4 regions of the Shewanella loihica PV-4 genome follow, and region 4 is predicted to be linked to each of the others. Evidence: predicted binding sites of a transcription regulator. Region 4 holds the regulator's gene; each other region holds the start of a gene.
What was found. Region 4 encodes LexA, which represses DNA repair genes until DNA is damaged. Its sites were predicted from a motif close to TACTGTATNNNNATACAGTA; they were not measured.
Positions count from the first base shown of each region.

Region 1: recN (DNA repair protein RecN) is a predicted target of LexA. The motif match lies at 2,049-2,068, and genes of this name have one in related genera.
Region 2: imuA (translesion DNA synthesis-associated protein ImuA) is a predicted target of LexA. The motif match lies at 3,617-3,636, and genes of this name have one in related genera.
Region 3: recA (recombinase RecA) is a predicted target of LexA. The motif match lies at 3,464-3,483, and genes of this name have one in related genera.

Region 1 is NC_009092.1:1,386,923-1,392,705, forward strand. Features, by position in the region: gene SHEW_RS06145 (hypothetical protein) at 1-164, opposite strand, end outside; gene recN (DNA repair protein RecN) at 367-2,028, opposite strand; gene SHEW_RS06155 (AEC family transporter) at 2,179-3,147, opposite strand; gene SHEW_RS20325 (DUF3319 domain-containing protein) at 3,245-3,439, opposite strand; gene SHEW_RS06160 (YjaG family protein) at 3,443-4,045, opposite strand; gene barA (two-component sensor histidine kinase BarA) at 4,038-5,783, opposite strand, start outside.
Region 2 is NC_009092.1:2,432,311-2,438,093, reverse strand. Features, by position in the region: gene SHEW_RS10930 (DUF3108 domain-containing protein) at 1-289, opposite strand, end outside; gene SHEW_RS10925 (MGMT family protein) at 338-664, opposite strand; gene SHEW_RS10920 (MFS transporter) at 1,068-2,789, opposite strand; gene def (peptide deformylase) at 2,969-3,460, shown strand; gene imuA (translesion DNA synthesis-associated protein ImuA) at 3,762-4,592, shown strand; gene SHEW_RS10905 (Y-family DNA polymerase) at 4,593-5,783, shown strand, end outside.
Region 3 is NC_009092.1:1,407,351-1,413,133, forward strand. Features, by position in the region: gene rpoS (RNA polymerase sigma factor RpoS) at 1-433, shown strand, start outside; gene mutS (DNA mismatch repair protein MutS) at 693-3,260, opposite strand; gene recA (recombinase RecA) at 3,591-4,652, shown strand; gene recX (recombination regulator RecX) at 4,732-5,184, shown strand; gene alaS (alanine--tRNA ligase) at 5,429-5,783, shown strand, end outside.
Region 4 is NC_009092.1:135,184-140,966, reverse strand. Features, by position in the region: gene SHEW_RS00655 (GNAT family N-acetyltransferase) at 77-532, opposite strand; gene cysQ (3'(2'),5'-bisphosphate nucleotidase CysQ) at 525-1,337, opposite strand; gene nudE (ADP compounds hydrolase NudE) at 1,391-1,936, opposite strand; gene yrfG (GMP/IMP nucleotidase) at 2,034-2,708, shown strand; gene lexA (transcriptional repressor LexA) at 2,827-3,444, shown strand; gene SHEW_RS00630 (cell division inhibitor SulA) at 3,441-3,950, shown strand; gene coxB (cytochrome c oxidase subunit II) at 4,349-5,783, shown strand, end outside.

The DNA of each region.
Region 1 (5,783 bases), 1.3 Mb from region 4:
CTCAAGGCGGTCTCTTCGGCGTTCACCTGCTCAAGAAAGGCGCTGGCCTGCGCTGATGGCGCGCTATCTTGTAGATTAATTAGCAGCAAGATGAGATAGCCGCCGACGGGAATGAGTAGCAGGGTAAATAAAATCCATTTCAGGGCACGAAAAAAGTGTCGCATTTCAAATTCTTGTGGCTTTTAACTTAGTGTCGACGGCAAAGGCCTCAGTTTATCAGAGTCTCTTCGCTGTGCAACAGCGTTACATTGGCGGCGCAATAGGCTCGTCTCAGAGGTGCTTATGAAATGAAAAGCGCGGCTAAAATATTGCCGCGCTTGCTCTCGTTAATCTACTCAATGGCTGTCAATGTCAGGGCTCATCGGTCTAGCCTTGCAGTAACTCCTTGGCGTTGGCCAGAGTATTGTTGGTGATGACATCACCACCAAGTAGGCGCGCCAGCTCTTCGATACGCTGTCCCTTGTCCAGCGGCACCATGGAAGTCTCGGTTTGTCCTGCCTTGCTCTGCTTGTTGACGAACATATGCTGATGACCATTGCCGGCGACCTGAGGCAGGTGGGTCACACACAGCACCTGGGTGGACTCGCCCAGGGCGCGCAGCATCTTGCCCACCACGGCGGCGGTCGGGCCTGAGATCCCCACGTCGACCTCGTCGAAGATGAGGGTCGGGGTGGCGACCTTCTTGGCGGTGATCACCTGGATGCCCAGACCGATACGCGACAGCTCGCCGCCCGAAGCTACCTTGGCGATGGGTTGCAGCGGCTGACCCGGGTTGGTGGTCACCTGAAACTCCACAGTATCGCAGCCGTTGGGCGACATCATCTCGGGGTTGAACTGCACGTCGATGATAAACTTGCCCTTGGGCATGCTGAGCTCATGGATAGAGCGGGTAACCTGCTTGTCCAGCTCCTTGGCGTAACGCTGGCGGCTCTGGCTGAGCTTCTGGGCGTGGGCGATGAAGCTCTCGCGGCAACTCTCGAGCTGCTGGGCGATCTCATCGAGCTTCTCCTCATCCGAATCCAGCTCGCTCAGCTCCTGGCTTAGTGCCTGATGATGCTGATAGAGATCTTTGGCGTTCACATGGTGCTTACGTGCTAGCATCATGATCTTCGACAGGCGCTGCTCTAGGGCGGCAAAATGTTCCGGGTCCAGCTCCAACTTATCTAAGTAACGTTGTAGCTCACTGCTACTCTCCTGTACCTGGATCAGGGCATCGTTAAGCATGTTACCCACCCCTTTGAGTTCAGGATCGTAACCTTCGAGCTCTTGGGCCTGATCCAGACTCATGTTGAGCAGCGATTCTATGGCGCCCTCTTCATTATCCTGTAGAAGGTAGAGGGTGCGCTGGCAGGCTTGGATCAGGGCAGTGCCGTTGGCCAGTTTCTTATGCTCGGCCTCTATCTCATCGAACTCTTCTTCGCCCAGGGCGAATTCGTCGAGTTCTTCGACCTGATATTGCAGCAGCTGCTTGCGGGCGATGCGCTCATGTTGCGACTGCTGTAGCTGGCTCAGCTCCTTTTGGATCAGCTTAAAGCGCTGGTAGCTGGCGCTACAGGCCTCGAGCAACATCTTGTGGTTGGCATAGCTGTCGAGCAGAGTAAGTTGATGCTCACTCTTTAACATGGCGTGGTGGGCATGTTGGCCGTGAATGCCGATAAGTTGCTGGCCCAGGGCACGCATCTGGTTGAGGGGCACAGGGTTGCCGTTGATGTAGGCGCGTGAGCGACCGTCGCTGCCTATGGTGCGGCGTAGGATACATTCGTCGTCTAGCTCAAGGTCATTGTCTTCTAGCCAACGTTTGGCCAGCGGGATATCGTTGAGGGCGAAGCGGGCACTGACTTCGGCCTTACTGGCGCCCGGTCTGACGGTATTGGCATCGGCGCGATTGCCCAGGCATAAGCCTAAGGCATCGATGGCAATCGATTTTCCCGCGCCGGTTTCGCCTGTGATGCTGGTCATCCCAGACTTAAAGTCGAGTTCTAAAAAGCGGACAATGGCAAAGTTATTGATGCTGAGCTGACAAAGCATGATGACATCCTTTTACAAAGTACTGTATTCATGCACAGTATATACTGAATTTTTATACAGTAAATACCTGTGTGCTTTTTACCCATGAAAATAAGTTTTAGGCTCTGCAGTCCGACAAAACAAGCCTGTCCATTAAAACAAGCCTATCCGTTATAAAAAGCTTGCGGTGCCCGAGTCCAGCCAATGGTGCAGTAGCGGAATGGTGGCAAAGCTGATCACTATCCCCAGGCTGATGGTCTGGGCGCTACTGGTGGCACCTACGTTGAATCTGTGGGCCAATAGGTAGACGCTGGCGGCGGTAGGCAGGGCTGCTAGAATTACCCCCATCTGTAGCAGTTGTCCGCTAACCCCTAAGGCGCCCAGGAGCAGATAGGCCAGCAGGGGCTGTAGCAGTAGCTTACTCAGGTTAAGCATGGCCAGCTCGGCAAGGCGTGACTGAATGCCTGCGGCGTTTCTGCCTCCCTGGTTGGCCTTGCACAGCACCATGCCGATGGCGAACAGGGCGCAGGGGCTGGAAGTCATGCCAAATTGCCGGATGATCTCGGCGATGGGGCGGTACAGCTCTATATGAGCGGCAGATATCGCTACGCCGGCCAGGCTTCCCAGTATGATGGGGTTTTGAATGAGGGCGAAAAACACCGTCTTGAGTGCGCTGTCTGTCTGTCCCTGAAACAGCGCCATCTGGGCCAGCACTATGGCAAATACGGTTACCGATAAAAGGCTGGCTAAAGCGGCAGCGGCCAATGCTAGCTGATCCCCGGGAAACAGCATCATCATCAGCGGAATGCCGATGAAGGAGGTGTTACCAAAGGTGGTGTTGAGGGCGCGAATGGCCGCCAGGGGTTTATCCTTGGGCTGTAACCAGAGTGACAGCAGGCCGGTGAGCAGATAGATGAGGGTCATGGCCAGGCTGTAGCCGCCAATAAATCCCCAGTTGGCGATCTCTTCGATTGGGGTCTCTGCCAGCACTATCATCATGATCGCCGGAAAGGCGATGTAATAGACATACTGATTAAGGACGTTGTCGCTGCCCTCGGGCAGTAGCCGTGCCTTTTGCACGACAAAGCCGGTGACCATGATGCCAAACACGACAAAGAGTGGCGAGAGAGTGGTTAACATAGGGAGACGACTTCCTTGGCTTGGATCCGAGCGGTGATTTAACCGAATACGCCGTTAGGGTATCACTTTGCCCGCCGCGTCCCTATAACGCTAAAGTCTAATGCTTGGGGCCGGAGCGCCGATGGAGTGGCTTAGGTGGCGGCAATATCCCCAACTCCTGATAGAAATGGATCTGGCGCCTAAGCTCAAACAGGGAGCCGACGCGTCGCTGCTCCCCTATGGTGAGGCACCAGGTATTTGTTAACCCATCTGGGTTGGTGAGCACAAATCCCTGGTAGATAAGTTTGCGCATGGGTTAGGCGCCTACTGAGATCCCTATGTTAGAAACGCCTGCCTGCACTAACTCCTTGCGCAGCGCCTTGACGAAGTCGGCGGTGATCTTAGGGTTCTCTTCGATGATCTCCAGCAAGGATGCCTGAAGCGCTTTCTCTTCCTGCATCACCTCGTGATTGAAGATATGATCATCCAGTGCTTCTTCATCCATCTCTTCCTCGAGTGTGGCCTCGATATAGTTAGCCACTGTGGCGGAGGAGAGCTTGCTGATGTTGGTGATGTCGTCTTCCACCTTGCTCTGAATGGCGCTAAGCAGTGAGGTGAGGGCGACGGCGGCGTCCATGGCCGGGTAGACGCCGTAGACGTCGAAATCGCTCGGCTCGGGCGTGTTCAGATCCAGTCGCTCGAGGTAGAGATCGATATTCAGTTTAAGCTTCTGATCATACATGGATTGCCATAGCAGGTTGAGCACGGTATCGAGCACCTGTGGGTCGCCAAATTCGCAGACCTCGCTGAATAGCTGGTAGTTAGGGTACATGCGTTGGCAAAGGGCGATGGCGAACAGCTTCTTCTGTTCTGGTTCGAGGGCCTTGAGGCGCTTGAAAAACCCGGGTTTATTACTCATCGATCACATCCATAGATAACTGGGCTATTACTTGATTTGCGGCCGATTCTACCTTAGAAAGCTCGTCAAGTAACTCAAGTATTTCCGGCTCGACCAGATCGACACTGGCATTTTGCTTGAGTGACTGTTCAATCTCTCGACAGAGTCGCTGAGTGGTCGGCACGCCGCAGTAGCAGCTGGCGCCGTGGAGCTTGTGCACATGACTGACCATGGCCTGGCTGTCCTGACGCTCGAGGGCGCCCGAGATGTGCTCACGGGTCTCGGGCAGGGAGTCGACCAGCATCTGCAGCATCTCCAGCGCCAGACTGGTTTTCTGGTTGGCTTGGGTCAGGCAGAGATCCCAATTGAGGGTGTGCTGGTCGAAATGGGTAAACTGCGGCCGGGTCTTCCAGCGGCTGATCACACTCTTCAGCGCCGCCTCATCGATTGGCTTGGGCAGGTAACCATCCATGCCGCTCTGATCGATGCGCTCGCGCTCCTCGGCGATGGCGTGGGCGGTCACGGCGACAATCGGCGTATTGCGATTGAGTGAATGCTCACGTATCTGCTTGGTGGCGCTAAAGCCGTCGGTGCCCGGCATCTGAATATCCATGAAGATGAGATCGAAGCTCTTGGCCTTGGCGATCTCTACCGCCTCCTGGCCGTTGTCTGTGACCGTCACCTGAGTAACCAGCTCCTTGAGCAGCGTCTTAATCAGCTTGAGGTTGGCGGGGTTATCGTCCACCGCCAGCACGCTCATGGGTTCGCGCTCCTGGGTTTCTTTGACCGCTTCCTGGAAAGGCATGGCCTCATATTGGGCGCGGTGGGGATTAATCAGGGTCACGGCCAGGGCGCGCTCGCCCACCGGCGCCTGCATCACCTTGTCCACGTTGGGCTGGATCAGGCTCATCTTGGCGGCGCTGTCTGTGCTGCTACAGAGGTAAAGGGTGTAGTCGCTGATCTTGGCTATCTTATTGAGCACGTTTAACAGGTTAGGACTGCTGGCCAAATCGTTGCAGCTGATGATGGCGTAGTCGAAGTGGCGGCCTTCTTCGCCGGCCACCCGGGCCAGATCTTCGGCAGTGGTTATACTGATATTTTGCATGCCCCAGTGGCTAAGCAGGCTTTCATGGACCTTGCGTGATAGCTCCCGCGGCTCGAACAAGAGCACCGTCTTGTCGATGAGGTTGTCGGTTTCCAGCGGCTGGCTGATGGGGTAGGGACTCAGCTTGAGGGGCAGGGTGAACCAGAAGGTCGAGCCTTTACCCGGCGCCGAGATACAGCCAATCTGGCCGCCCATGCGGTTGATCAGACGCTTGGTGATGATAAGCCCGAGGCCAGTGCCGCCGAAGCGACGCGAGATAGAGGAGTCTGCCTGGCCGAAGGCCTGGAACAGCTGAGCCTGGTGGGGCTTGTCTATGCCTATGCCTGTGTCGGTGATCTCGCAGCGCACGTTGACCTTCTCGGCCTCTTCGCTGGTCAGGCGCATCTTGAGGTGCACGCTGCCGCTGTCGGTAAACTTGATGGCGTTGCCCACAAGGTTTGTGATCACCTGGCTGACCCGCAGGGCATCGCCTGAGACGTTGTCGTTGATGCTAGGCTCGATATCTACCACCAGCTCGAGATCTTTCTCCTTGGCGCTGTTGGCCAGCAGAGAGATGGTGTCGTCAATCACCTCACGCAGGGCAAAGGGCATGTTCTCCAGCTCCATCTTGCCCGCCTCCAGCTTAGAGAAGTCGAGGATGTCGTTGATGATCCC
Region 2 (5,783 bases), 2.3 Mb from region 4:
GATAGTCGGAGCCGGTGCCGCTGCGGTTATGGGTGAAACGCATGGGAATAAGCTGCTCACCCTCCTTGCTGAAGGTGCTGATGACGGTGCGTTTATCCCACAGCATCAAGAGGCTGACGTCGCTGTCGAAACGATATTGGTACAAGTTGCCCTGAGGTGCCGGCAGTTGATAGCGCGCCTTACCCAACTCTATGCTGCCGTAGTTCACCTGATACTCGGCCGTGTGGGGGGTCAAGGGGTATTCATCGGCCTGTGCGGTAAGGGCAATGGCACAGAAAGATGAAATCATGAATGCGGATTTGAATATCGACAAGGCCTTCTCCCGGGTAACTAAAGGTTAAAAGGGTAATGCAAACACTAGGGTCGCCAGATCCGGCTGCCACTCATACTTGGACAGCTTAACCCTACCTCGGTTCACTTCTATCGCTTCACTTCTTAATCTCTGCATCTGCTCGATAAAATAGGGACTGGTCTCGGGAAAGGCTATTTTGCCTTGGCTGTTGATCACCCTATGCCAGGGAAGCTCCAATGTATCGGGCGCCATCTTGAGGGCGCGGGAGACGTAGCGTGCCCGTCCGGGCAGCCCCGCGAGATCGGCTATCTTGCCATAGGAGCTGACCTTCCCCTCGGGGATCAGGGCAATCACATGCCATATCTTGGCCATGGGTGATAACTGTGTCTGATCCACGCGTTCTCCGTTTTGGCCCTAAGGCCTCTGCATATTAGGTTAGTGATCTATTGCTTAAGCCCAGAGTGCTTAACTCAATGCGTTTAACTTAAGCACGCCTCTGTCCGGCTTAAGGCTATGTTCTGATAGTAAACCAGATTTTTTATAATTTCTAAGGTTAAAGGCGGAGTTAATCTATCCGAGAGCCTGAACGGTGAGAGCCGCGAAATGGGCGAGAGCGGCGAAATGGTTGAGAGAGAGGAAATGGGTAGGAGAGATGAAGAAGCCGCGGCTATGGGTTTTCAGAGGGAAAGAACAGACAGGTTCTTGTCGCTTGGCCTATCTGTTCAACTATCTGCTCGCTTGTCTGTTCGCTTATCTGTGTGACGTGGTGGTTTCGCTAGCCTTGCGCGCCTAAGGCGGTTGGCTGCGCCTGTGATAATGTCTGTTTGGCACCAAAGCGGTGAAACAGTACCAGGCCTATGGCGGCCAGCAGGCCGAAGCCGCCTATGATGTACCACATCAGGGCAGGCTGCTCGGCGCCCTTAGCCACTTCGGCGTAGAGGTAACCCGATAGCGGGCCCGCCAACAGGAAGCCGATGGCCGATGAGACAAAATAGTAGCCCATAAACATCGCCTTCTTATCCTGGGGCGCAAAGCTGGCCACATATTCCTGGCTCTTAGGGGACGCCACCATCTCGCCGATAGAGAAGACTAAGATAGAGGTGAGCACCATGGCGCCGCCCATGAGTATGCCGTGGGCCAGTCCACCCAGCGCCGTACCCAGTGCCAGGATGAGGGTGCCGGCCACCAATACAGGTAGCGGACTGAAGCGCTCGGCAATGCGGCTTACCATCACCTGCATCAGCACGATAGAGAGGAAGTTCAAGCCGATAAGGTACTCGGGGTTAACCTGACGATACTGCTGGGCGAACTGCTGGCTGTATTGACTGGCCAGCTCTGGGCTTTGTGCGATTGCGCCAAGGGCTGCGCCCAGCTCCTCCCTTGGGATCATTACTTTGGCATGCACCAAGTCGAAGTAGACCTCTGACAGGCTCAGGCTTCCTGCTGTGTAGGCTTTTGCCGCGCTCAGTAGCTCGTCGCTGAGTAGAGTGATATCCACGGGGGCGAAGAAGTCGAGCAGCCCGGGCCAGGGGGCGAGCATGGCAACCAGATCTGAGGTATCGACAAAGTCTCGGATATAGATGGGCAGAGTGATAAAGATCTGCTGGTAGACCATCCAGAAACCGGAGAGGATAAGCAGGTAGATCACGAAGGGCTTGTTGCCCAGGGCGATCTTCTGCCTATACCAGGGCAGTTGCTTGTCTGACTTGGCCAGCGTGTTCCAGAGAAAATGCAGACTAAACCACACCAGATAGATGGTGAGGCACTGCTCGCCACTGATCCACTTGGCGCCGTAGGAGAGCAGGATCACTAAGGTGCCGAAAAACAGCAGGGCGAAACGGGCGTTGCCCAGCACCTCTTGGATGTCTCTCAACACCTGAGACAGCGGCTTGCCCCGCTGCTGGTGGAGATCCGTCGGCTCGCGATAGAAGAAGGTTGCCGGTATGAAGTTAATGCCTATCCAGATCGCCGACATGATGAAGACCCAGTCCCAGCTGATGGCGCGGACATAACCTGCGATGAAGGGGCCGAGGAAGCCGCCCACATTGACCATCATATAGAAGATGCCAAAACCCAGGCCGCGGTTGGTGTGATCTGTTGTGCGTGCCACAGTGCCCGTCACCACAGGTTTAAAGCAGGCCGCGCCTATGGCGACCCCCATGAAGGCGATGAAGAAGCCGCTAAAGCTGCTCACCTGACCCAGGAGGAAATAGCTGGGGCACATGATGGCGTAGGCGATAAGAAACATTTTACGGTAGCCATAGCGATCGGCCAGGGCGCCGGTAAGCACAGGAAACAGGTAGAGAAAGAAGGGGATCATTCCCTGCAGCAGGCCTCGCTCCTGTTCGCTAAAGCCTAAGCCCCCCTGGTGAGCAGGAGAGGTCATGTAGAGGGAGGAGAGGGTAAAGAAGCCATACCAAGCGAGACGCTCGAAGATCTCCATGGTATTGGCCACATAAAAGGTACTGGGCAGAGGGGTACGTACAGGGGTCGTCACTATTATTCTCGTATATTGTATGCATTTGTCTGGTCATGCTATCGACTTGAGCGATGAAATACAAGTCGCCGGCAAGGCTTGGCCTGAAGGGAAAACCCGATTGCGGTTGCCTTTAATGTGATTTAGGTCATAATGGCGCCACTTTATATGCCTAATTTGATTAACCAGAACCTGAGACTATGCCTGTACTCGATATATTGACCATTCCCGATGAGCGCCTGAAACGTAAGGCCAAGCCCGTAGAAGACATTGCCGCCGTGCAAGGTTTTATCGATGATCTGATTGAAACCATGTATCACACAGACGATGGCATTGGGCTCGCCGCTACCCAGGTGGGCAGCGAACACGCCATCTTAGTGATTGATCTGTCTGAGGATCGCGATCAGCCCATGGTGGTGATCAACCCAGAATTCGTCGAGCGTTCGGGCGAGATCGTCGGCGAGGAGGGATGTCTCTCAATTCCTGGCTACCGCGCCAAGGTGACACGTTTCGAGAAGGTGAAGGTCAAGGCGCTTAACCGTGAGGGTGAGGCCTTTGAGATCGAGAGCGATGACTTCCTGGCAATCGTCCTGCAACATGAGATGGATCATCTTGATGGCAAGGTCTTTATCGAGCATCTGTCGCCCCTCAAGCAGCAGATAGCACTCAAGAAGGTAAAGAAATATCGCTAATCTATACTGCTAATCAATAGCGATAATCGATAACCAATCAAACCACCCTAGGGTGGTTTTTTTGTGCCTGTCTGCCGCTTACCGACTCGATGCTTTGAGGTGATTTTCCACTCCAATCTCAGGTTTCTCTGCTTGCGATCTGTCAATTTATAAATATACTGTATTTATATACAGTGTTTGTGTGATATTTCTGTTGAGTGTTGCTCGGACGTCAGGCATGGCGATAGCTTAAGTTAGGTCTAAGCCTATAGTCCGATTTCCGAGGGGGCGCTTAACCGAATCGAATGAGAGCGGGTGCATCATGGCCTTGGCAGATCTTCAACTTGAACGTTTACTCCAGCGCAGCGATCTCTGGCGCGGCGATGCCTATCATCCCCAGCAAATGGGGCTGGACAGCGGCTATCCCGAGCTTAATCGTCATCTGGGACTGGGAGGCTGGCCCAGTCAGGGGCTGTGCGAGATCTTCTGCTCCAGCGAAGGGATCGGCGAGTTGAGCCTGGCGCTGCCTCTGATGCGCCGCCTGATCCCTAGGCAATCGAGAGAGGGAAGTGCTGCCGGGTTGGTGAGTCTGGTGGCGCCGCCTCACGTGCCTTATCCCCAGTCGCTGGCGATGCAGGGGATAGATGTCAGCCGTCTCCTGTGGGTCGATACTCAGACGCCGAAGGAACAGCTTTGGGCGCTCGAGCAGATCTTAACCAGCGGCGCCTCACCCCTGGTCTTATGTTGGCTCGAGGATCTCAGTGTCAGTCAGGCCAGGCGCTTGCAGCTTGCCTGCGAGAAGGGCGAGAGCCTGTGTCTCTGTTATCTGCCAAGCAAGGTCAAGGATCAGGCTCATCCCGTGCCACTGCGGATCGCCTTGCAACCCAGCACCGAAATCAGCACAGGAACCAACATAGAAACCAGTACGGAAAGCAACACAAAAATGGGCAACGATAGGCTTCTTGAGACCCAGGTGGATATTCTAAAGCGCCGTGGGGGCTGGCCGGCGCCGCGCTTCTCCTTATCCCTGCTACCTGAGCTACTGGCTCAGAGTCTGATGCTCGATGTGACTAAACAGCAGGATGAGAGATTGGAAAATAAGCTTAATAAGCAGCAGAGCGGTCAGATCTTACAAGGCCCCTGGAGTGCGTAGATGTTGTGGCTGGCGGTCTATTTTCCCCACTGGTTACTCCAGTATCAAAGCTATCATCAAGGCTTGCCCCAGGGCGGCGAGCTGGCCCTATTTGAGCGTCAGTCGAGTCAGATCCTGATCGCATCGAGTGCTGCGGCTAAGTTGGGCGTGGAGCCGGGGCAGAGCCTGGCTACCGCCCAGGCGCTCTGTCCATCGCTGCAACTGCTGGCCTATGATCCCTCCTTGAGCCAGGAGGCCAGCCATTGGCTGTGCCAGTGGAGCTATGGCTACAGTGCCAGGGTCGTGCCGCCTGTCTGTCCGTTCGAGCAGGCCCAGCAGCATAGGCTAAATAAGCCGAGTAAGTCACATAAAGCAAGCAAATCGAGTCGATCCTCTGATGTGCCCAGTATGGCAGATACCCTACTGCTGGAGGTGGGCTCCATGGCAAAGATCTTCGGTGGTCTGGACAGGCTCATCCGTCAATATCAGAAGAGTGCCCAAGACTATGGCCTCGAGTGTCAATTTGCCCTGGGGGAGAATGCCTTGCTGGCTCAGCTGGGAGCCAGGTCTCTGCCGCTCACTCTGCCTGCAGATGTCATCTGTGATAACAAGAGGAACCCGAAAGAAACTCGCGAGTCTAGGTGCACTAAGTTAGGGAATTCTAAGCGAGGAAACTTTGAGCCAGGGAGCCTAGAGTCGGACATCGGTGCCACAGAACCTACATATCTCGCCAAACAAGAAGTGAGAGAAGCAGTCCAAGAAGAGAAAGCACAAGGAGAGGAAGCCCAAGGAGAAAAAGCACAAGGAGAAGAAACCAAAGTGCAATCGAAAGATGATCAAGCGGGGGCGTCTCTGGTGAGTTTACCTCAGATGAATCTCAAGCAGGTCGCGCCCCTGCCGCTCTCTATCTTGCCACTGCCTGAGCATGTGCTGCAGTCTTGCGAGAACATGGGGCTGACTCAGGTGCAGGCGCTGCTCGCCTTGCCTCTCAAGGAGCTTGGTGAGCGATTTGGCGAGAGTGTCTTAACCCTGCTGGCTCAGCTCAAGGGGCAGCTGCCTCAGGTGCATGAGTTTTACCTGATGCCAGAGTCTTATCGCCATAAGCTTGAATTGCTCTATGAGGTGAGCCACCTCGAAGGATTGGCCTTTCCCCTCGGGCGCATGCTAGCAACCCTATCGGCTTATCTGGTGCAGCGTCAGCAGGCGGTGCTG
Region 3 (5,783 bases), 1.3 Mb from region 4:
CAAGCTAGATCATGAGCCAACCGCAGAAGAGATCGCCGAGCAGTTAGACCTGCCAAGTAGCGATGTCAGTAAGATGCTCAAGCTTAACGAGCGTATCACCTCGGTCGATACCCCACTGGGTGGCGACAACGACAAGGCGCTGCTGGATGTATTAGCCGATGACGATTGTGTGGGCCCGGATTACAAGGTGCAAGACGACGATATGTCTAAGTCTGTTGTGCGCTGGCTCGACGAACTGAACAGCAAGCAGAGAGAAGTACTTGCCCGTCGTTTCGGTCTGCTTGGCTATGAGCCATCGACCCTGGAAAATGTCGGTAAAGAGATAGGTCTGACTAGAGAAAGAGTACGCCAAATTCAGGTGGAAGCCCTGAAGCGGCTTCGAGATCTGCTTAGTGCTCAAGGACTATCGGTAGAAGCTATCTTCAGAGTGTAAAAGTGTATCGGGGTGTAGGCTGAAGGGTTACCGCGGCTTTCTTGTTATCGCCTTTGTGAGCGGTCGGTAGAGACTGAAAGGTGGATAAGCAATGCTAGCGTCTTATGGAGAAACAAGCGGTGGTTACCTTAAGGTGTAAACCTGTGTCTTGAAGGGCCGACCCCAGAATTAAAAAAAGCGCATCCCAAAGGGTGCGCTTTTTTGCTGTCTAGATTTTGTAACTCGCTTTAGCTCTAGCTACTTTTAAGTGCTCAAAAGTTTAGCGTAGCTGCTTGAGCTCATAGAGAAGATCCAGCGCCTGTCTCGGCGTCAGGCTGTCGGGATCTATGGTATCTAACCTGTCCAGCGCCTTTGAGGTCTCCGGCATGGTCATGCTCAGCTGGGCCTGTCTCAGTTCAGGGAGCTCCTCCTCTCTATCCCGGCTCTCAAGATGATGCAGCTTGTGCTTGGCTGCCTGCACCACCTTGGCCGGAACACCAGCCAGCGCCGCGACTTGAAGGCCATAACTCTTACTCGCCGCACCTTCCTGCACCGCGTGCATGAAGGCGATGGTGTCGTCATGCTCTATGGCGTCGAGGTGCACGTTGGCCACATTTTCCATCTGATCCGGCAGCTGGGTTAGCTCAAAATAGTGGGTGGCAAACAGGGTCATAGATTTTAAGTTCTGCGCCAGATGCTCGGCGGCGGACCAGGCCAGCGACAAGCCATCATAGGTCGAGGTGCCGCGGCCAATCTCATCCATCAATACCAGGCTCTCGGGCGTCGCGTTATGTAGTATGTTGGCGGTTTCCGTCATCTCCACCATGAAGGTCGAGCGGCCGGAGGCGAGATCGTCTGCCGCGCCAATACGGGTAAAGATTCGATCCACTGGGCCTATGGCGGCCTTCTGGGCCGGTACGAAGCTACCTATATGGGCCATAAGGGTGATCAGAGCCACCTGGCGCATATAGGTCGACTTACCGCCCATGTTAGGGCCGGTAACGATCAGCATGCGCCTTGCCGGGTTGAGGCTGACAGGGTTGGCGATAAACGGCGTCTGACTGACGCGCTCGACCACTGGGTGTCTTCCCGCCTCGATATGTATGCCGCTCTGGGCCGTGAGTTCCGGTCTGTGATAATCGAGCTGCTCGGCGCGCTCGGCAAAGTTGGTGATCACATCAAGCTCCGCTGCCGCGCGGGCGAAGGCCTGTAGCTCGTGCAGGCGCGGCATCAATAGATCGAACAGCTCTTCCCACAGCTGTTTCTCCAGCGCCAGCGCCTTGCCCTGACTGGAGAGTACCTTCTCCTCATGCTCTTTAAGCTCGGCGACTATGTAACGCTCGGTGTTCTTAAGGGTTTGTCTGCGCTGGTAGCTCATAGGCACCAGATCCGACTCGCGGCGACTCACCTCTATGTAGTAGCCGTGCACCCGGTTGTAGCCCACCTTCAGAGTCGAGGCGCCGGTGGCTGCCTTCTCCCGGGCTTCCAGCTCGGCGAGGTAGTCGGTCGCGCCCTGGCTGAGTTTGCGCCATTCATCCAGCTCGTTGTGATAACCCTCTTTGATCACGCCGCCGTCGCGGATCAGCATAGGCGGATTGTCGACGATGGCGCGGCTTAGCAGGGCATGCTCCTCGGGGAAGTCGCCCAGGTGACTCGATAGCGCCTTGAGGTGAGGGCTGTTGCAGTCTGCCAGCTGCTGCTGTATCTCGGGCAGCAGGGCCAGGGCCTGACGCAGACGGGCAAAGTCACGCGGGCGGGCACTACGAATGGCCAGACGCGCCGTGATACGTTCTATGTCGCCGAGGGCTTTTAGCTGTTCATGCAGGCTCTCGTGATAGCCGTTGTCCAGCAGCTCGTCTATGGCATCATGACGGGCGCGGATGATGTTGTGGTTGCGCAGCGGCTCGTGGATCCAGCGCTGCAACATACGGCTGCCCATGGGAGTTGCCGTGTTATCCAGTACCGAGGCCAGGGTGTTGTCGCTACCGCCTTGCAGGTTGCGGGTCAGCTCCAGATTCTTACGGGTGGCCGCATCCAGCACTATGCTGTCGCACTGATTGAAGCGGGTGATGGCGTTGATATGGGGCAGGGCGGTACGCTGGGTATCTTTCACATACTGGATAAGACAGCCGGCCGCCTGTAGCGATAACCTGACTTCCCCCAGGCCAAAGCCGTAGAGATCTTTGGTGCCGAACTGTTCCAGCAGTAGCTTGTAGCTGGTGTCGTAGTCGAACTCCCACTCGGGACGGCGACGCTTACCCGACAGCGAGGCGATCAAAGCCGGCTCGCTGAAATCTTCGCTGTAGAGCAGCTCCGCTGGATTGGTGCGTTGCAGCTCGGCTTCAAGCGCCTCTTTGCTGGCAAGTTCGGTGACCACGAAGCGCCCGGATGAGACATCCAGGGTCGCGTAACCAAAACCCACCTTGCCGTGATAGACGGCGGCCAGCAGGTTGTCCTGCCGCTCCTGCAGCAGGGCCTCATCTGTAAGCGTACCCGGGGTGACGATGCGAACAATCTTACGTTCTACCGGCCCCTTGGTCGTGGCGGGATCGCCTATCTGCTCGCAGATCGCCACAGATACCCTGAGCTGCACAAGCTTAGCAAGATAGCCTTCTACCGCATGGTAGGGGATGCCTGCCATGGGGATAGGATCGCCGCCACTCTTGCCGCGAGCGGTCAGGGAGATCCCCAGCAGCTCTGAGGCCCGCTTAGCATCGTCGTAGAAGAGCTCGTAAAAATCTCCCATACGATAAAAAAGCAACATATCGGGTGTTTCGGCTTTCAGCGTCAGATATTGACGCATCATGGGGGTGTGCTTTTCAAGATATTGAGTATCGACGGCGTTCATGAATTAACCAAGGTATCCTGCTACAAAAATGTCTGTCATAGCCCTGCGGCCAGCACAGAATGAATGGCCACAATACTAACAATAAATTGACGGTGGTTGCGCATTTATCCTGCCTGTTTGGATAAATTTAGTGCTAATGCGCCCGGGAAAATTTGACCGGCTTTGGTTAAGGCCGGATAAAAATAATCGCATACAGTACTTGATACTGTATGATTGTACAGTATACTAGGTTGCATATTGAGACAGCCTAAAGCGATGCAGAAACGGTCTGCGGGCTTTAACTTAACGGATACCCCACAGCGCAGCGTCTGTGATTGAGAGGAAAGCAGAATGAAGATTGATGCGAATAAAGAGAAAGCCCTGAGCGCGGTCCTTGGCCAGATTGAGAAGCAGTTTGGTAAAGGCTCTATCATGAAGCTAGGTGAAAACCGCTCTATGGATGTTGAGACTATCTCAACGGGTTCTCTGTCGCTTGACGTTGCATTGGGTGCAGGCGGTCTGCCACTGGGTCGTATCGTTGAGATCTATGGTCCTGAATCTTCGGGTAAGACCACCCTGACACTGGAAGTGATTGCAGCTGCCCAGCGTGAAGGTAAGGTTTGTGCCTTCATCGATGCCGAGCACGCGCTGGATCCTATCTATGCACAAAAACTCGGTGTGGATATCGATAACCTGCTGTGTTCTCAGCCAGATACCGGTGAGCAGGCGCTTGAGATCTGTGATGCTCTGACTCGCTCTGGTGCCGTCGACGTGATCATCGTCGACTCGGTTGCTGCCCTGACGCCTAAGGCGGAAATTGAGGGGGAGATCGGTGATTCTCACATGGGTCTTGCGGCGCGTATGATGAGTCAGGCGATGCGTAAGCTAGCGGGTAACCTGAAGCAATCTAACACCTTGCTGATCTTCATCAACCAGATCCGTATGAAGATAGGCGTGATGTTCGGTAACCCTGAGACCACTACCGGTGGTAACGCGCTTAAGTTCTACGCTTCTGTTCGTCTGGATATTCGCCGCACCGGCGCCATCAAGGATCGTGAAGAGGTCATTGGTAACGAGACTCGCGTTAAGGTGGTGAAGAACAAGATTGCTGCGCCATTCAAACAGGCAGAGTTTCAGATCCTTTATGGTGAAGGTATTAACCGTACCGGTGAGTTGGTAGACCTTGGCGTGATGCACAAGCTGATTGAAAAGTCAGGCGCTTGGTACAGCTACAAGGGTGACAAGATTGGCCAGGGCCGTGCCAATGCCGGTAAATACCTGGTAGAGAACCCTGAAATTGGCGCCGAAATCGACCAGGCGTTACGCGCCATGTTGCTGGGCGGTGGTCAAGCGGTGGCTCAGTCGGCCACAGGCGATGAGAACGTCGACCTGGAAACCGGTGAAGTATTTTAAGCTCGCCGAGTCAACTAAGCCTTGCCTTAAGACTCTGGCTTTGTAATGACAATGATTTTGTTATGACTATGGTTTCTCAATGACTATGTCGGCGATGCAAGTCGCGGTGGGCCTCCTGGCCCGCCGCGATTATTCCCGCTATCAGATAAAGAGTAAGCTGAGCCAGAAAGGCTTTCTGGACGGCGAGATAGAGGCTGTCCTTGGTCAATGTGAAAGCCAGGGATATCTCGATGATGCCAGGTTTGCCGGGCTCTTGTTACGCTCTCATATCGCTAAAGGCCATGGCCAGAACAAGATACGTCAATCTATGTCCCAGAAGGGGCTGACCAAAGAGATTATCGAGTCTAGCCTCAATCAGAGTGACTGCGACTGGTTCGAACTGGCGAGACAGAAGGCTGCTAAGAAATATGCCACTAGCGGCCCCATTCAAGATCAGAAAGAGCGCGCCAAACGAGTGCGTTATCTTCTCTCCCAAGGCTTTGGCTTCGATCAGGTTGCCTATGCTTTAGAGGTCGATCCAGACTTCGACTAATATCCTCATCCTTACCAGGACCAATACTGGGCTCTAGTCCACTATCCTGATTTCCCTTTATCTCCTTTCGCGCGCTACCGCTAAAAGACCCAATGGAAACTTAGGCTTTTTACGCTTTCTTTGGGGATCCTCGGCTAAACCTCTGGTTGTTCATCTATAGACTGCTTATAATGCTGGGCTAACTGAGCATCGTCGGTGAGCCTTTTGCTTTCATCGCTAAAATAATCAAATTCAGGATGATTTCATGTATCAAACCACTGCAGCGCTGAGAAGTGCTTTCTTGGAGTTTTTCCGCAGAAACGGTCACCAGGTTGTGGACAGCAGTTCACTGGTACCTGGCAATGATCCCACCTTGCTATTTACCAACGCAGGGATGAACCAATTTAAAGATGTTTTCCTTGGGGAAGACAAGCGCGACTACAGCCGCGCCACTACGGCACAACGCTGCGTGCGCGCCGGTGGTAAGCACAACGACCTGGATAATGTCGGTTACACCGCACGTCATCACACCTTCTTCGAAATGCTGGGTAACTTCAGCTTCGGTGATTATTTCAAGCAAGATGCGATTCGCTTCGCCTGGACCTTCCTGACCGAAGAAC
Region 4 (5,783 bases):
AAGTTACCAGCAAGCAAAATAAAAAACAATGTTCACAATAAGACTATTTTTCACCGGGTAGATTAAAATTAGGATTTTATCGCTGGAGTATCATGAGGATCCTGTCTTCGCCCGGGCCGAAATAATCGGCCTCCAGCCCCTGCTCGACAAAGCCCAGCTTGGAATAGAGGTGTCTGGCGGGATTCTCCGGCGCCACCGTGAGTTTCACCTGGGCCACACCATCTGGCAGCGCACTCAGAGACTCGGTGATCAGGCGCCTGCCTATGCCCCGACCCTGAGCGGCATCGTCGACGGCCACAGAGAGGATCCAGGCACAGTCGGCCTGTTCACTCCTTGCCAGCAAGATGTAACCGAGCAGGCGTTCAGCGTTATCGCAGGCGACAAGCAGCCCGCTCGGCCAGCAATCGAAGCTCTGACGAAAGAAAAAATCCGGGTAGGCATGGTCGCCAAAGAGCCCCTGCTCGAGACGATAGATCGCCGGCAGCTGAGTCTTACAAGCCGCCTCGACACTGATAAGATTAGGATTATTCACCGGTTAACAGCTCATCCCATGGCAGGTGAGTCGAGCCCACGACGATGAAGTTGGGGTTCTCCAGTGATTCGCGCTCGTTGTAGCTCAACGGCTGCAACTCGAGATCCATCACCTGGCCACCGGCCTCTTCGATGATGATCTGCGCCGCACCGGTGTCCCACTCGCCGGTTGGGCCAATGCGCACATAGCAGTCGGCGCGGCCCTCTGCCACCAGGCAGCTCTTTAGCGCCGCACCGCCCAGCACCACGAGTTCACAGTGCTTAGGATGATTGAAAAGCTTCAACACAGATTGAGGATCCTGACGGCGGCTCACCGCCAGACGCAGGCAGGGCTCATCGTCTTTGGTCAGCTGCTTGCTGGCGATACGCACCTCGCCCTTGCTGCTACGCTTGTAGGCACCCAGGCCTGCCACGGCATAGTAAACCACACCCGTCATGGGCACATAGACGATTCCCATGATGGGACGATTGTGCTCGACCAGGGCGATGATCACCGAGAAGTCGCCGCTACCGGCGATAAACTCACCCGTGCCATCGAGAGGGTCTACCAACCAGTAACGCTGCCAATCGGCGCGCTCGGAGAAAGGAATATCGGCATCTTCTTCAGAGAGGACTGGGATCTCAGGGGTAAGGCTGCTTAGCTGGGAAGAGATGATCTCATGGGCCGCGATATCGGCAGAGGTTACCGGGGTATTGTCGGATTTCACCTCTTTGTCAAAACTGCCCTCGAGGTAGATCCCTTTGATGGCCTCACCCGCCTCGATGGCAATCGAAATCGCCTGCTCAACATACTCTTCTGGCTTCATCACAACTCCAACAGCCTACATCTGGCAATGCCTAATATGATAATTCGGATTAACTACTTTAGTTTTAGATGTTTCTGTGCCAAAAACAAGGCGCTAACGCTTCGAGATTCGGAAAAATCATCTTCTAATAACAGCTCAGACCACTGGCTCAATGGCCAGCGCACCACCTCTATGGGTTCGGGCTCGTCACCCTGCAATCGACTCTCATACAGATCTTCGGCGACGAAGATCTGCATCTTGCTGGCAAAGTAGCCGGGCGCCAGGCTCAACTCCATCAGATGGGTCAACTTACGCGCACCAAAACCTATCTCTTCCTGCAGCTCTCGGTTGGCCGCCTCGGCATGGGTCTCGCCGGGATCCACTAGGCCCTTGGGGAAACCCAGCTCATAGCTGTGGGTACCCGCCGCATATTCGCGTCCCAGCAATAGCTCCTCGCCATGCACAGGCACCACCATCACGGCGCCACGGGCGTTGCCCTTCATGCGCTCATACTGGCGCTCAACCTGGTTCGAAAATTTTAAATGCACCTGCTCTATCTGAAACAGACGGCTCTGGGCAACAACTTCGGCATGTAGGATCTGCGGCTTTTTGTCCGGCATGAAACTTCCTGATAAAAATGGCGTTTGCTTAACCACTCAATCTTACTATGATGGGCCTAATCCACAACTCAAACCAAGGAATTTTTTTACTCGCTTTATGTTTCCCTGGAATAAGATAGATACCGTGCTGCTGGATATGGACGGCACCCTGTTGGATCTGCATTTCGACAACCATTTCTGGCTTAGCCTGGTGCCTCAGGCCTTGTGTGAACAAAGGCAGATCCCAAAGGCCGACGCCCAACAACTGGTGGAGAGTGCCTACGCCAAGGTCTTCGGCACCCTGGAGTGGTATTGCCTTGAATATTGGCAACAGGAGCTGGGTTTAGACATCCTGGCTTTGCACCACACTCTAGTGGACCGGATCCAGCTACGTCAGGACAGCATGCCCTTTCTCACCGCACTGGCCAGACACAGCAAGCGGCGCATCTTGGTCACCAACGCCCATCCCCACAGCCTGGCGCTGAAACTCGAGCATACAGATCTGGCTAACGGGCTCGATGAGATGCTCTCGAGTCACGCCACCGGCTATCCCAAGGAACACCCGCAATTTTGGCGTCACCTGTTTAATCAGTATTCCTTGGATCCCAGCCGCTGCCTGTTTATCGACGACAGCGAGCCCATACTACAGGCAGCCAAGAAGGCTGGCGTCGGCTACCAGTTGGGGATCAAGAATCCCGACAGCCAGCAGCCTCACAAGCAGTTTGCCGACTTTCCGGCCATCGACGATTACCATCATCTGCTGCTCTCCCTTGAACAGGCCAGACTCGGCTAATCAATCACACTTTAGGCGCTAATCGCTTGATGGGATTGGGAGAAAATCTGGTTAATACTTGCACTGTATAAAATACTGTATATACTGACAGGTACTGTATGGAAAGACAGGATTAATCATGAGACCCTTAACCCCGAGACAAGCCGAGATTTTAGATCTGATAAAACGCAATATTGCCGACACGGGCATGCCGCCTACCCGTGCCGAGATTGCGCGTCGACTAGGCTTTAAGAGTGCCAACGCCGCCGAGGAACACCTCAAGGCCCTGGCCAAGAAAGGCTGCATCGAAATCATGCCCGGCACATCACGTGGCATCAAGCTGACCCAGGAGGAAGAGCCTGAAGATCTCGGCCTGCCCCTCATAGGTCAGGTGGCCGCCGGTGAGCCCATCCTGGCCCAGGAGCATGTGGAACAACACTATCAGGTTGACCCTAGCATGTTCCGCCCCAGCGCCGACTTCCTGCTGCGGGTCAGGGGGGACAGTATGAAAGATATAGGTATTCTCGAGGGCGACCTACTCGCGGTACATAAGGTCGAACAGGCAAGAAACGGCCAGATAGTCGTGGCCCGCGTGGAAGATGATGTAACGGTTAAACGCTTCGAGAAGCGTGGCAGCACCGTCTATCTGCATGCCGAGAATGAAGAGTATTCCCCTATCGTGGTGGACCTCACCACCCAGAGCCTGAGCATCGAAGGCCTGGCCGTCGGCGTTATTCGAAATGGAGACTGGCAATGAACAACCTAATGGGCATGGCGCCACGTCATCCAGGGCTGTGGGTCGATCTCGACAGCTCGCTTAAGCGCGGCGATGGCAACACTATCTCGACTACGGCAAGTTCTACCCAGGGCAAGCAGGAGCTGCAGGCCCTCACTCCAGAGCTAGCCAGACTCAGTCAGCAGGGACAATGGGTGGTGTTGATCAGCCCACCTAACATAGGCTACAAGCAGATGCTGGCCGACGGCGGTGTGCGTATGGATCGCATCCTACTGGTGCACACCAAGGATGAGGTCGAAACCCTGTGGGCGATGGAAAAAGCCCTCACAAGTGGTACATCCAGTGCGGTGATCTGCTGGGCACAAACCCTGGATGCCCGTGACAGTCGTCGCCTACAGATAGTTGCCAAGAATACCCGCGCCCTGGGAGTGGTGATCGAAGATGCGAACGGTCACTTACCTGCCAACCCTTTTCCCCAAGAGGATCTCGGCGGCCAAACCATGAGTCTGTTCAGTTCACTACACTGATATTCCGCGCCCTACCTTTCCATACAGACGCCCCGCAAGGGGCGTTTTTGTGTCTGTTTTGTTTAGCAAAATAAAATAAAAGTGATCTTGATCAATATTTAAACAGCCATTAAGTTAGTAAGAGATATCAACGATTATTTGTTATATCGCACAATTTGGTTGTCGGCTTGAGCGGCGAAAATGAACCTGTAATACCTCGCCCACGGTAGCTGAAATTGGTCTGATATATTCAGCCGTAAGTGCAAGCGTGGTCACCACCAGCAGAACAAGAGATTCACCACCGACGCACTTTGAAGTCATCGTTGCTTTTTTGGGAACTGAAGAGTTTGCATAGAGCCGAGACATACTGTGTGGCTCTTCTTTGTAGTTGCCTTCGCAATTGACAGAGGAGAAGTCTAGTGAAGCAAGTGTTGTGTTGTTTGCTGGCGTTGCTATTTACGCCCACCATACTCGCAGCAGATATGCCCCTGAATATGACATCAGGGGTCACAGAGATCAGCAATAAGGTGTTTAGCCTTCATATGACGATTCTCTATATCTGTTGTGCCATAGGCCTAGTCGTCTTTGGGGTGATGATCTACGCCATCATCAACCATAGGCGCTCTAAGGGTGCCGTCGCGGCAAACTTTCATGAGAGCACTAAGGTAGAGATCGCCTGGACGCTCGTTCCCTTTGTCATCTTGATCCTCATGGCCATCCCGGCCACCAAGACTCTCATCGCCATGGAAGATCCCAGCAATGCCGATCTCACCATCAAGATCACTGGCTCCCAATGGAAATGGCACTACAGCTATTTTGATCAAGACATCAGCTACTATAGCCTGCTGGCGACTCCCAGAGAACAGATAGAGGGCAAGGAGACCAAAGGCGAACACTATCTGCTGGAGGTCGACAAGCCGCTGGTATTGCCGGTCAATCGTAAGATCCGTTTCCTGATGACCTCGGAAGATGTGATCCACTCCTGGTGGGTGCCGGCCTTCGCGGTAAAGAAGGATGCTAACCCAGGCTTTATCAACGAGGCCTGGACCCGCATCGACAAGCCAGGCATCTACCGCGGCCAGTGCGCCGAGCTTTGCGGCAAGGATCACGGATTCATGCCCATCGTAGTGCAGGTACTTTCCGAGGCCGATTTCGACAACTGGATTGTCGAGCAGGAGGCACAGGCCAGCGCGGCCGCCGCCGAGGCGCAGGCCGCACTGTCGAAGACCCTGTCGAAAGAAGAGCTGATGGCTCAGGGCGAACAAGTCTATATGGCCCGCTGCGCCGCCTGCCACCAGCCAAATGGCGCCGGCCTGCCGGGTGTATTCCCCTCGCTCATAGGCAGCCCAATCATCAAGGGCCCTGTCGCCGATCACTTGGATGTGGTGCTACATGGCCGCTCCGGCACAGCCATGCAGGCCTTCGCCCAGCAGCTCACCGCCACAGAGATTGCCGCCGTGGTTACCTTCGAACGTAATGCCTGGGGTAACGACACGGGCGATACGGTTCAGGCAGCCGACGTTAACCAGGCAAACTCAGGCGCATCGAGCGGGGCTGATACAGGAGCAGATGCAGCTGCAGAAGCGGTTCAATCTGTGCCTACCCCGGCAGCCGATTCGAGTGCGGCAGCAAGCTCCACCGCCGAGGATCCCCAAGCACCTGTGTTAGACGATCTGACCATGGATGAGCTGATGGCCAAGGGTGAACAGGTATATCTCGGCCACTGCGCCGCCTGTCATCAGGCCACAGGCATGGGATTACCCGGCGCCTTCCCCGCCCTAAAAGGCAGCGCCATCGCCACAGGGCCAGTTAAGAATCACCTAGACATAGTGCTTCACGGTAAGCCTGGCACCG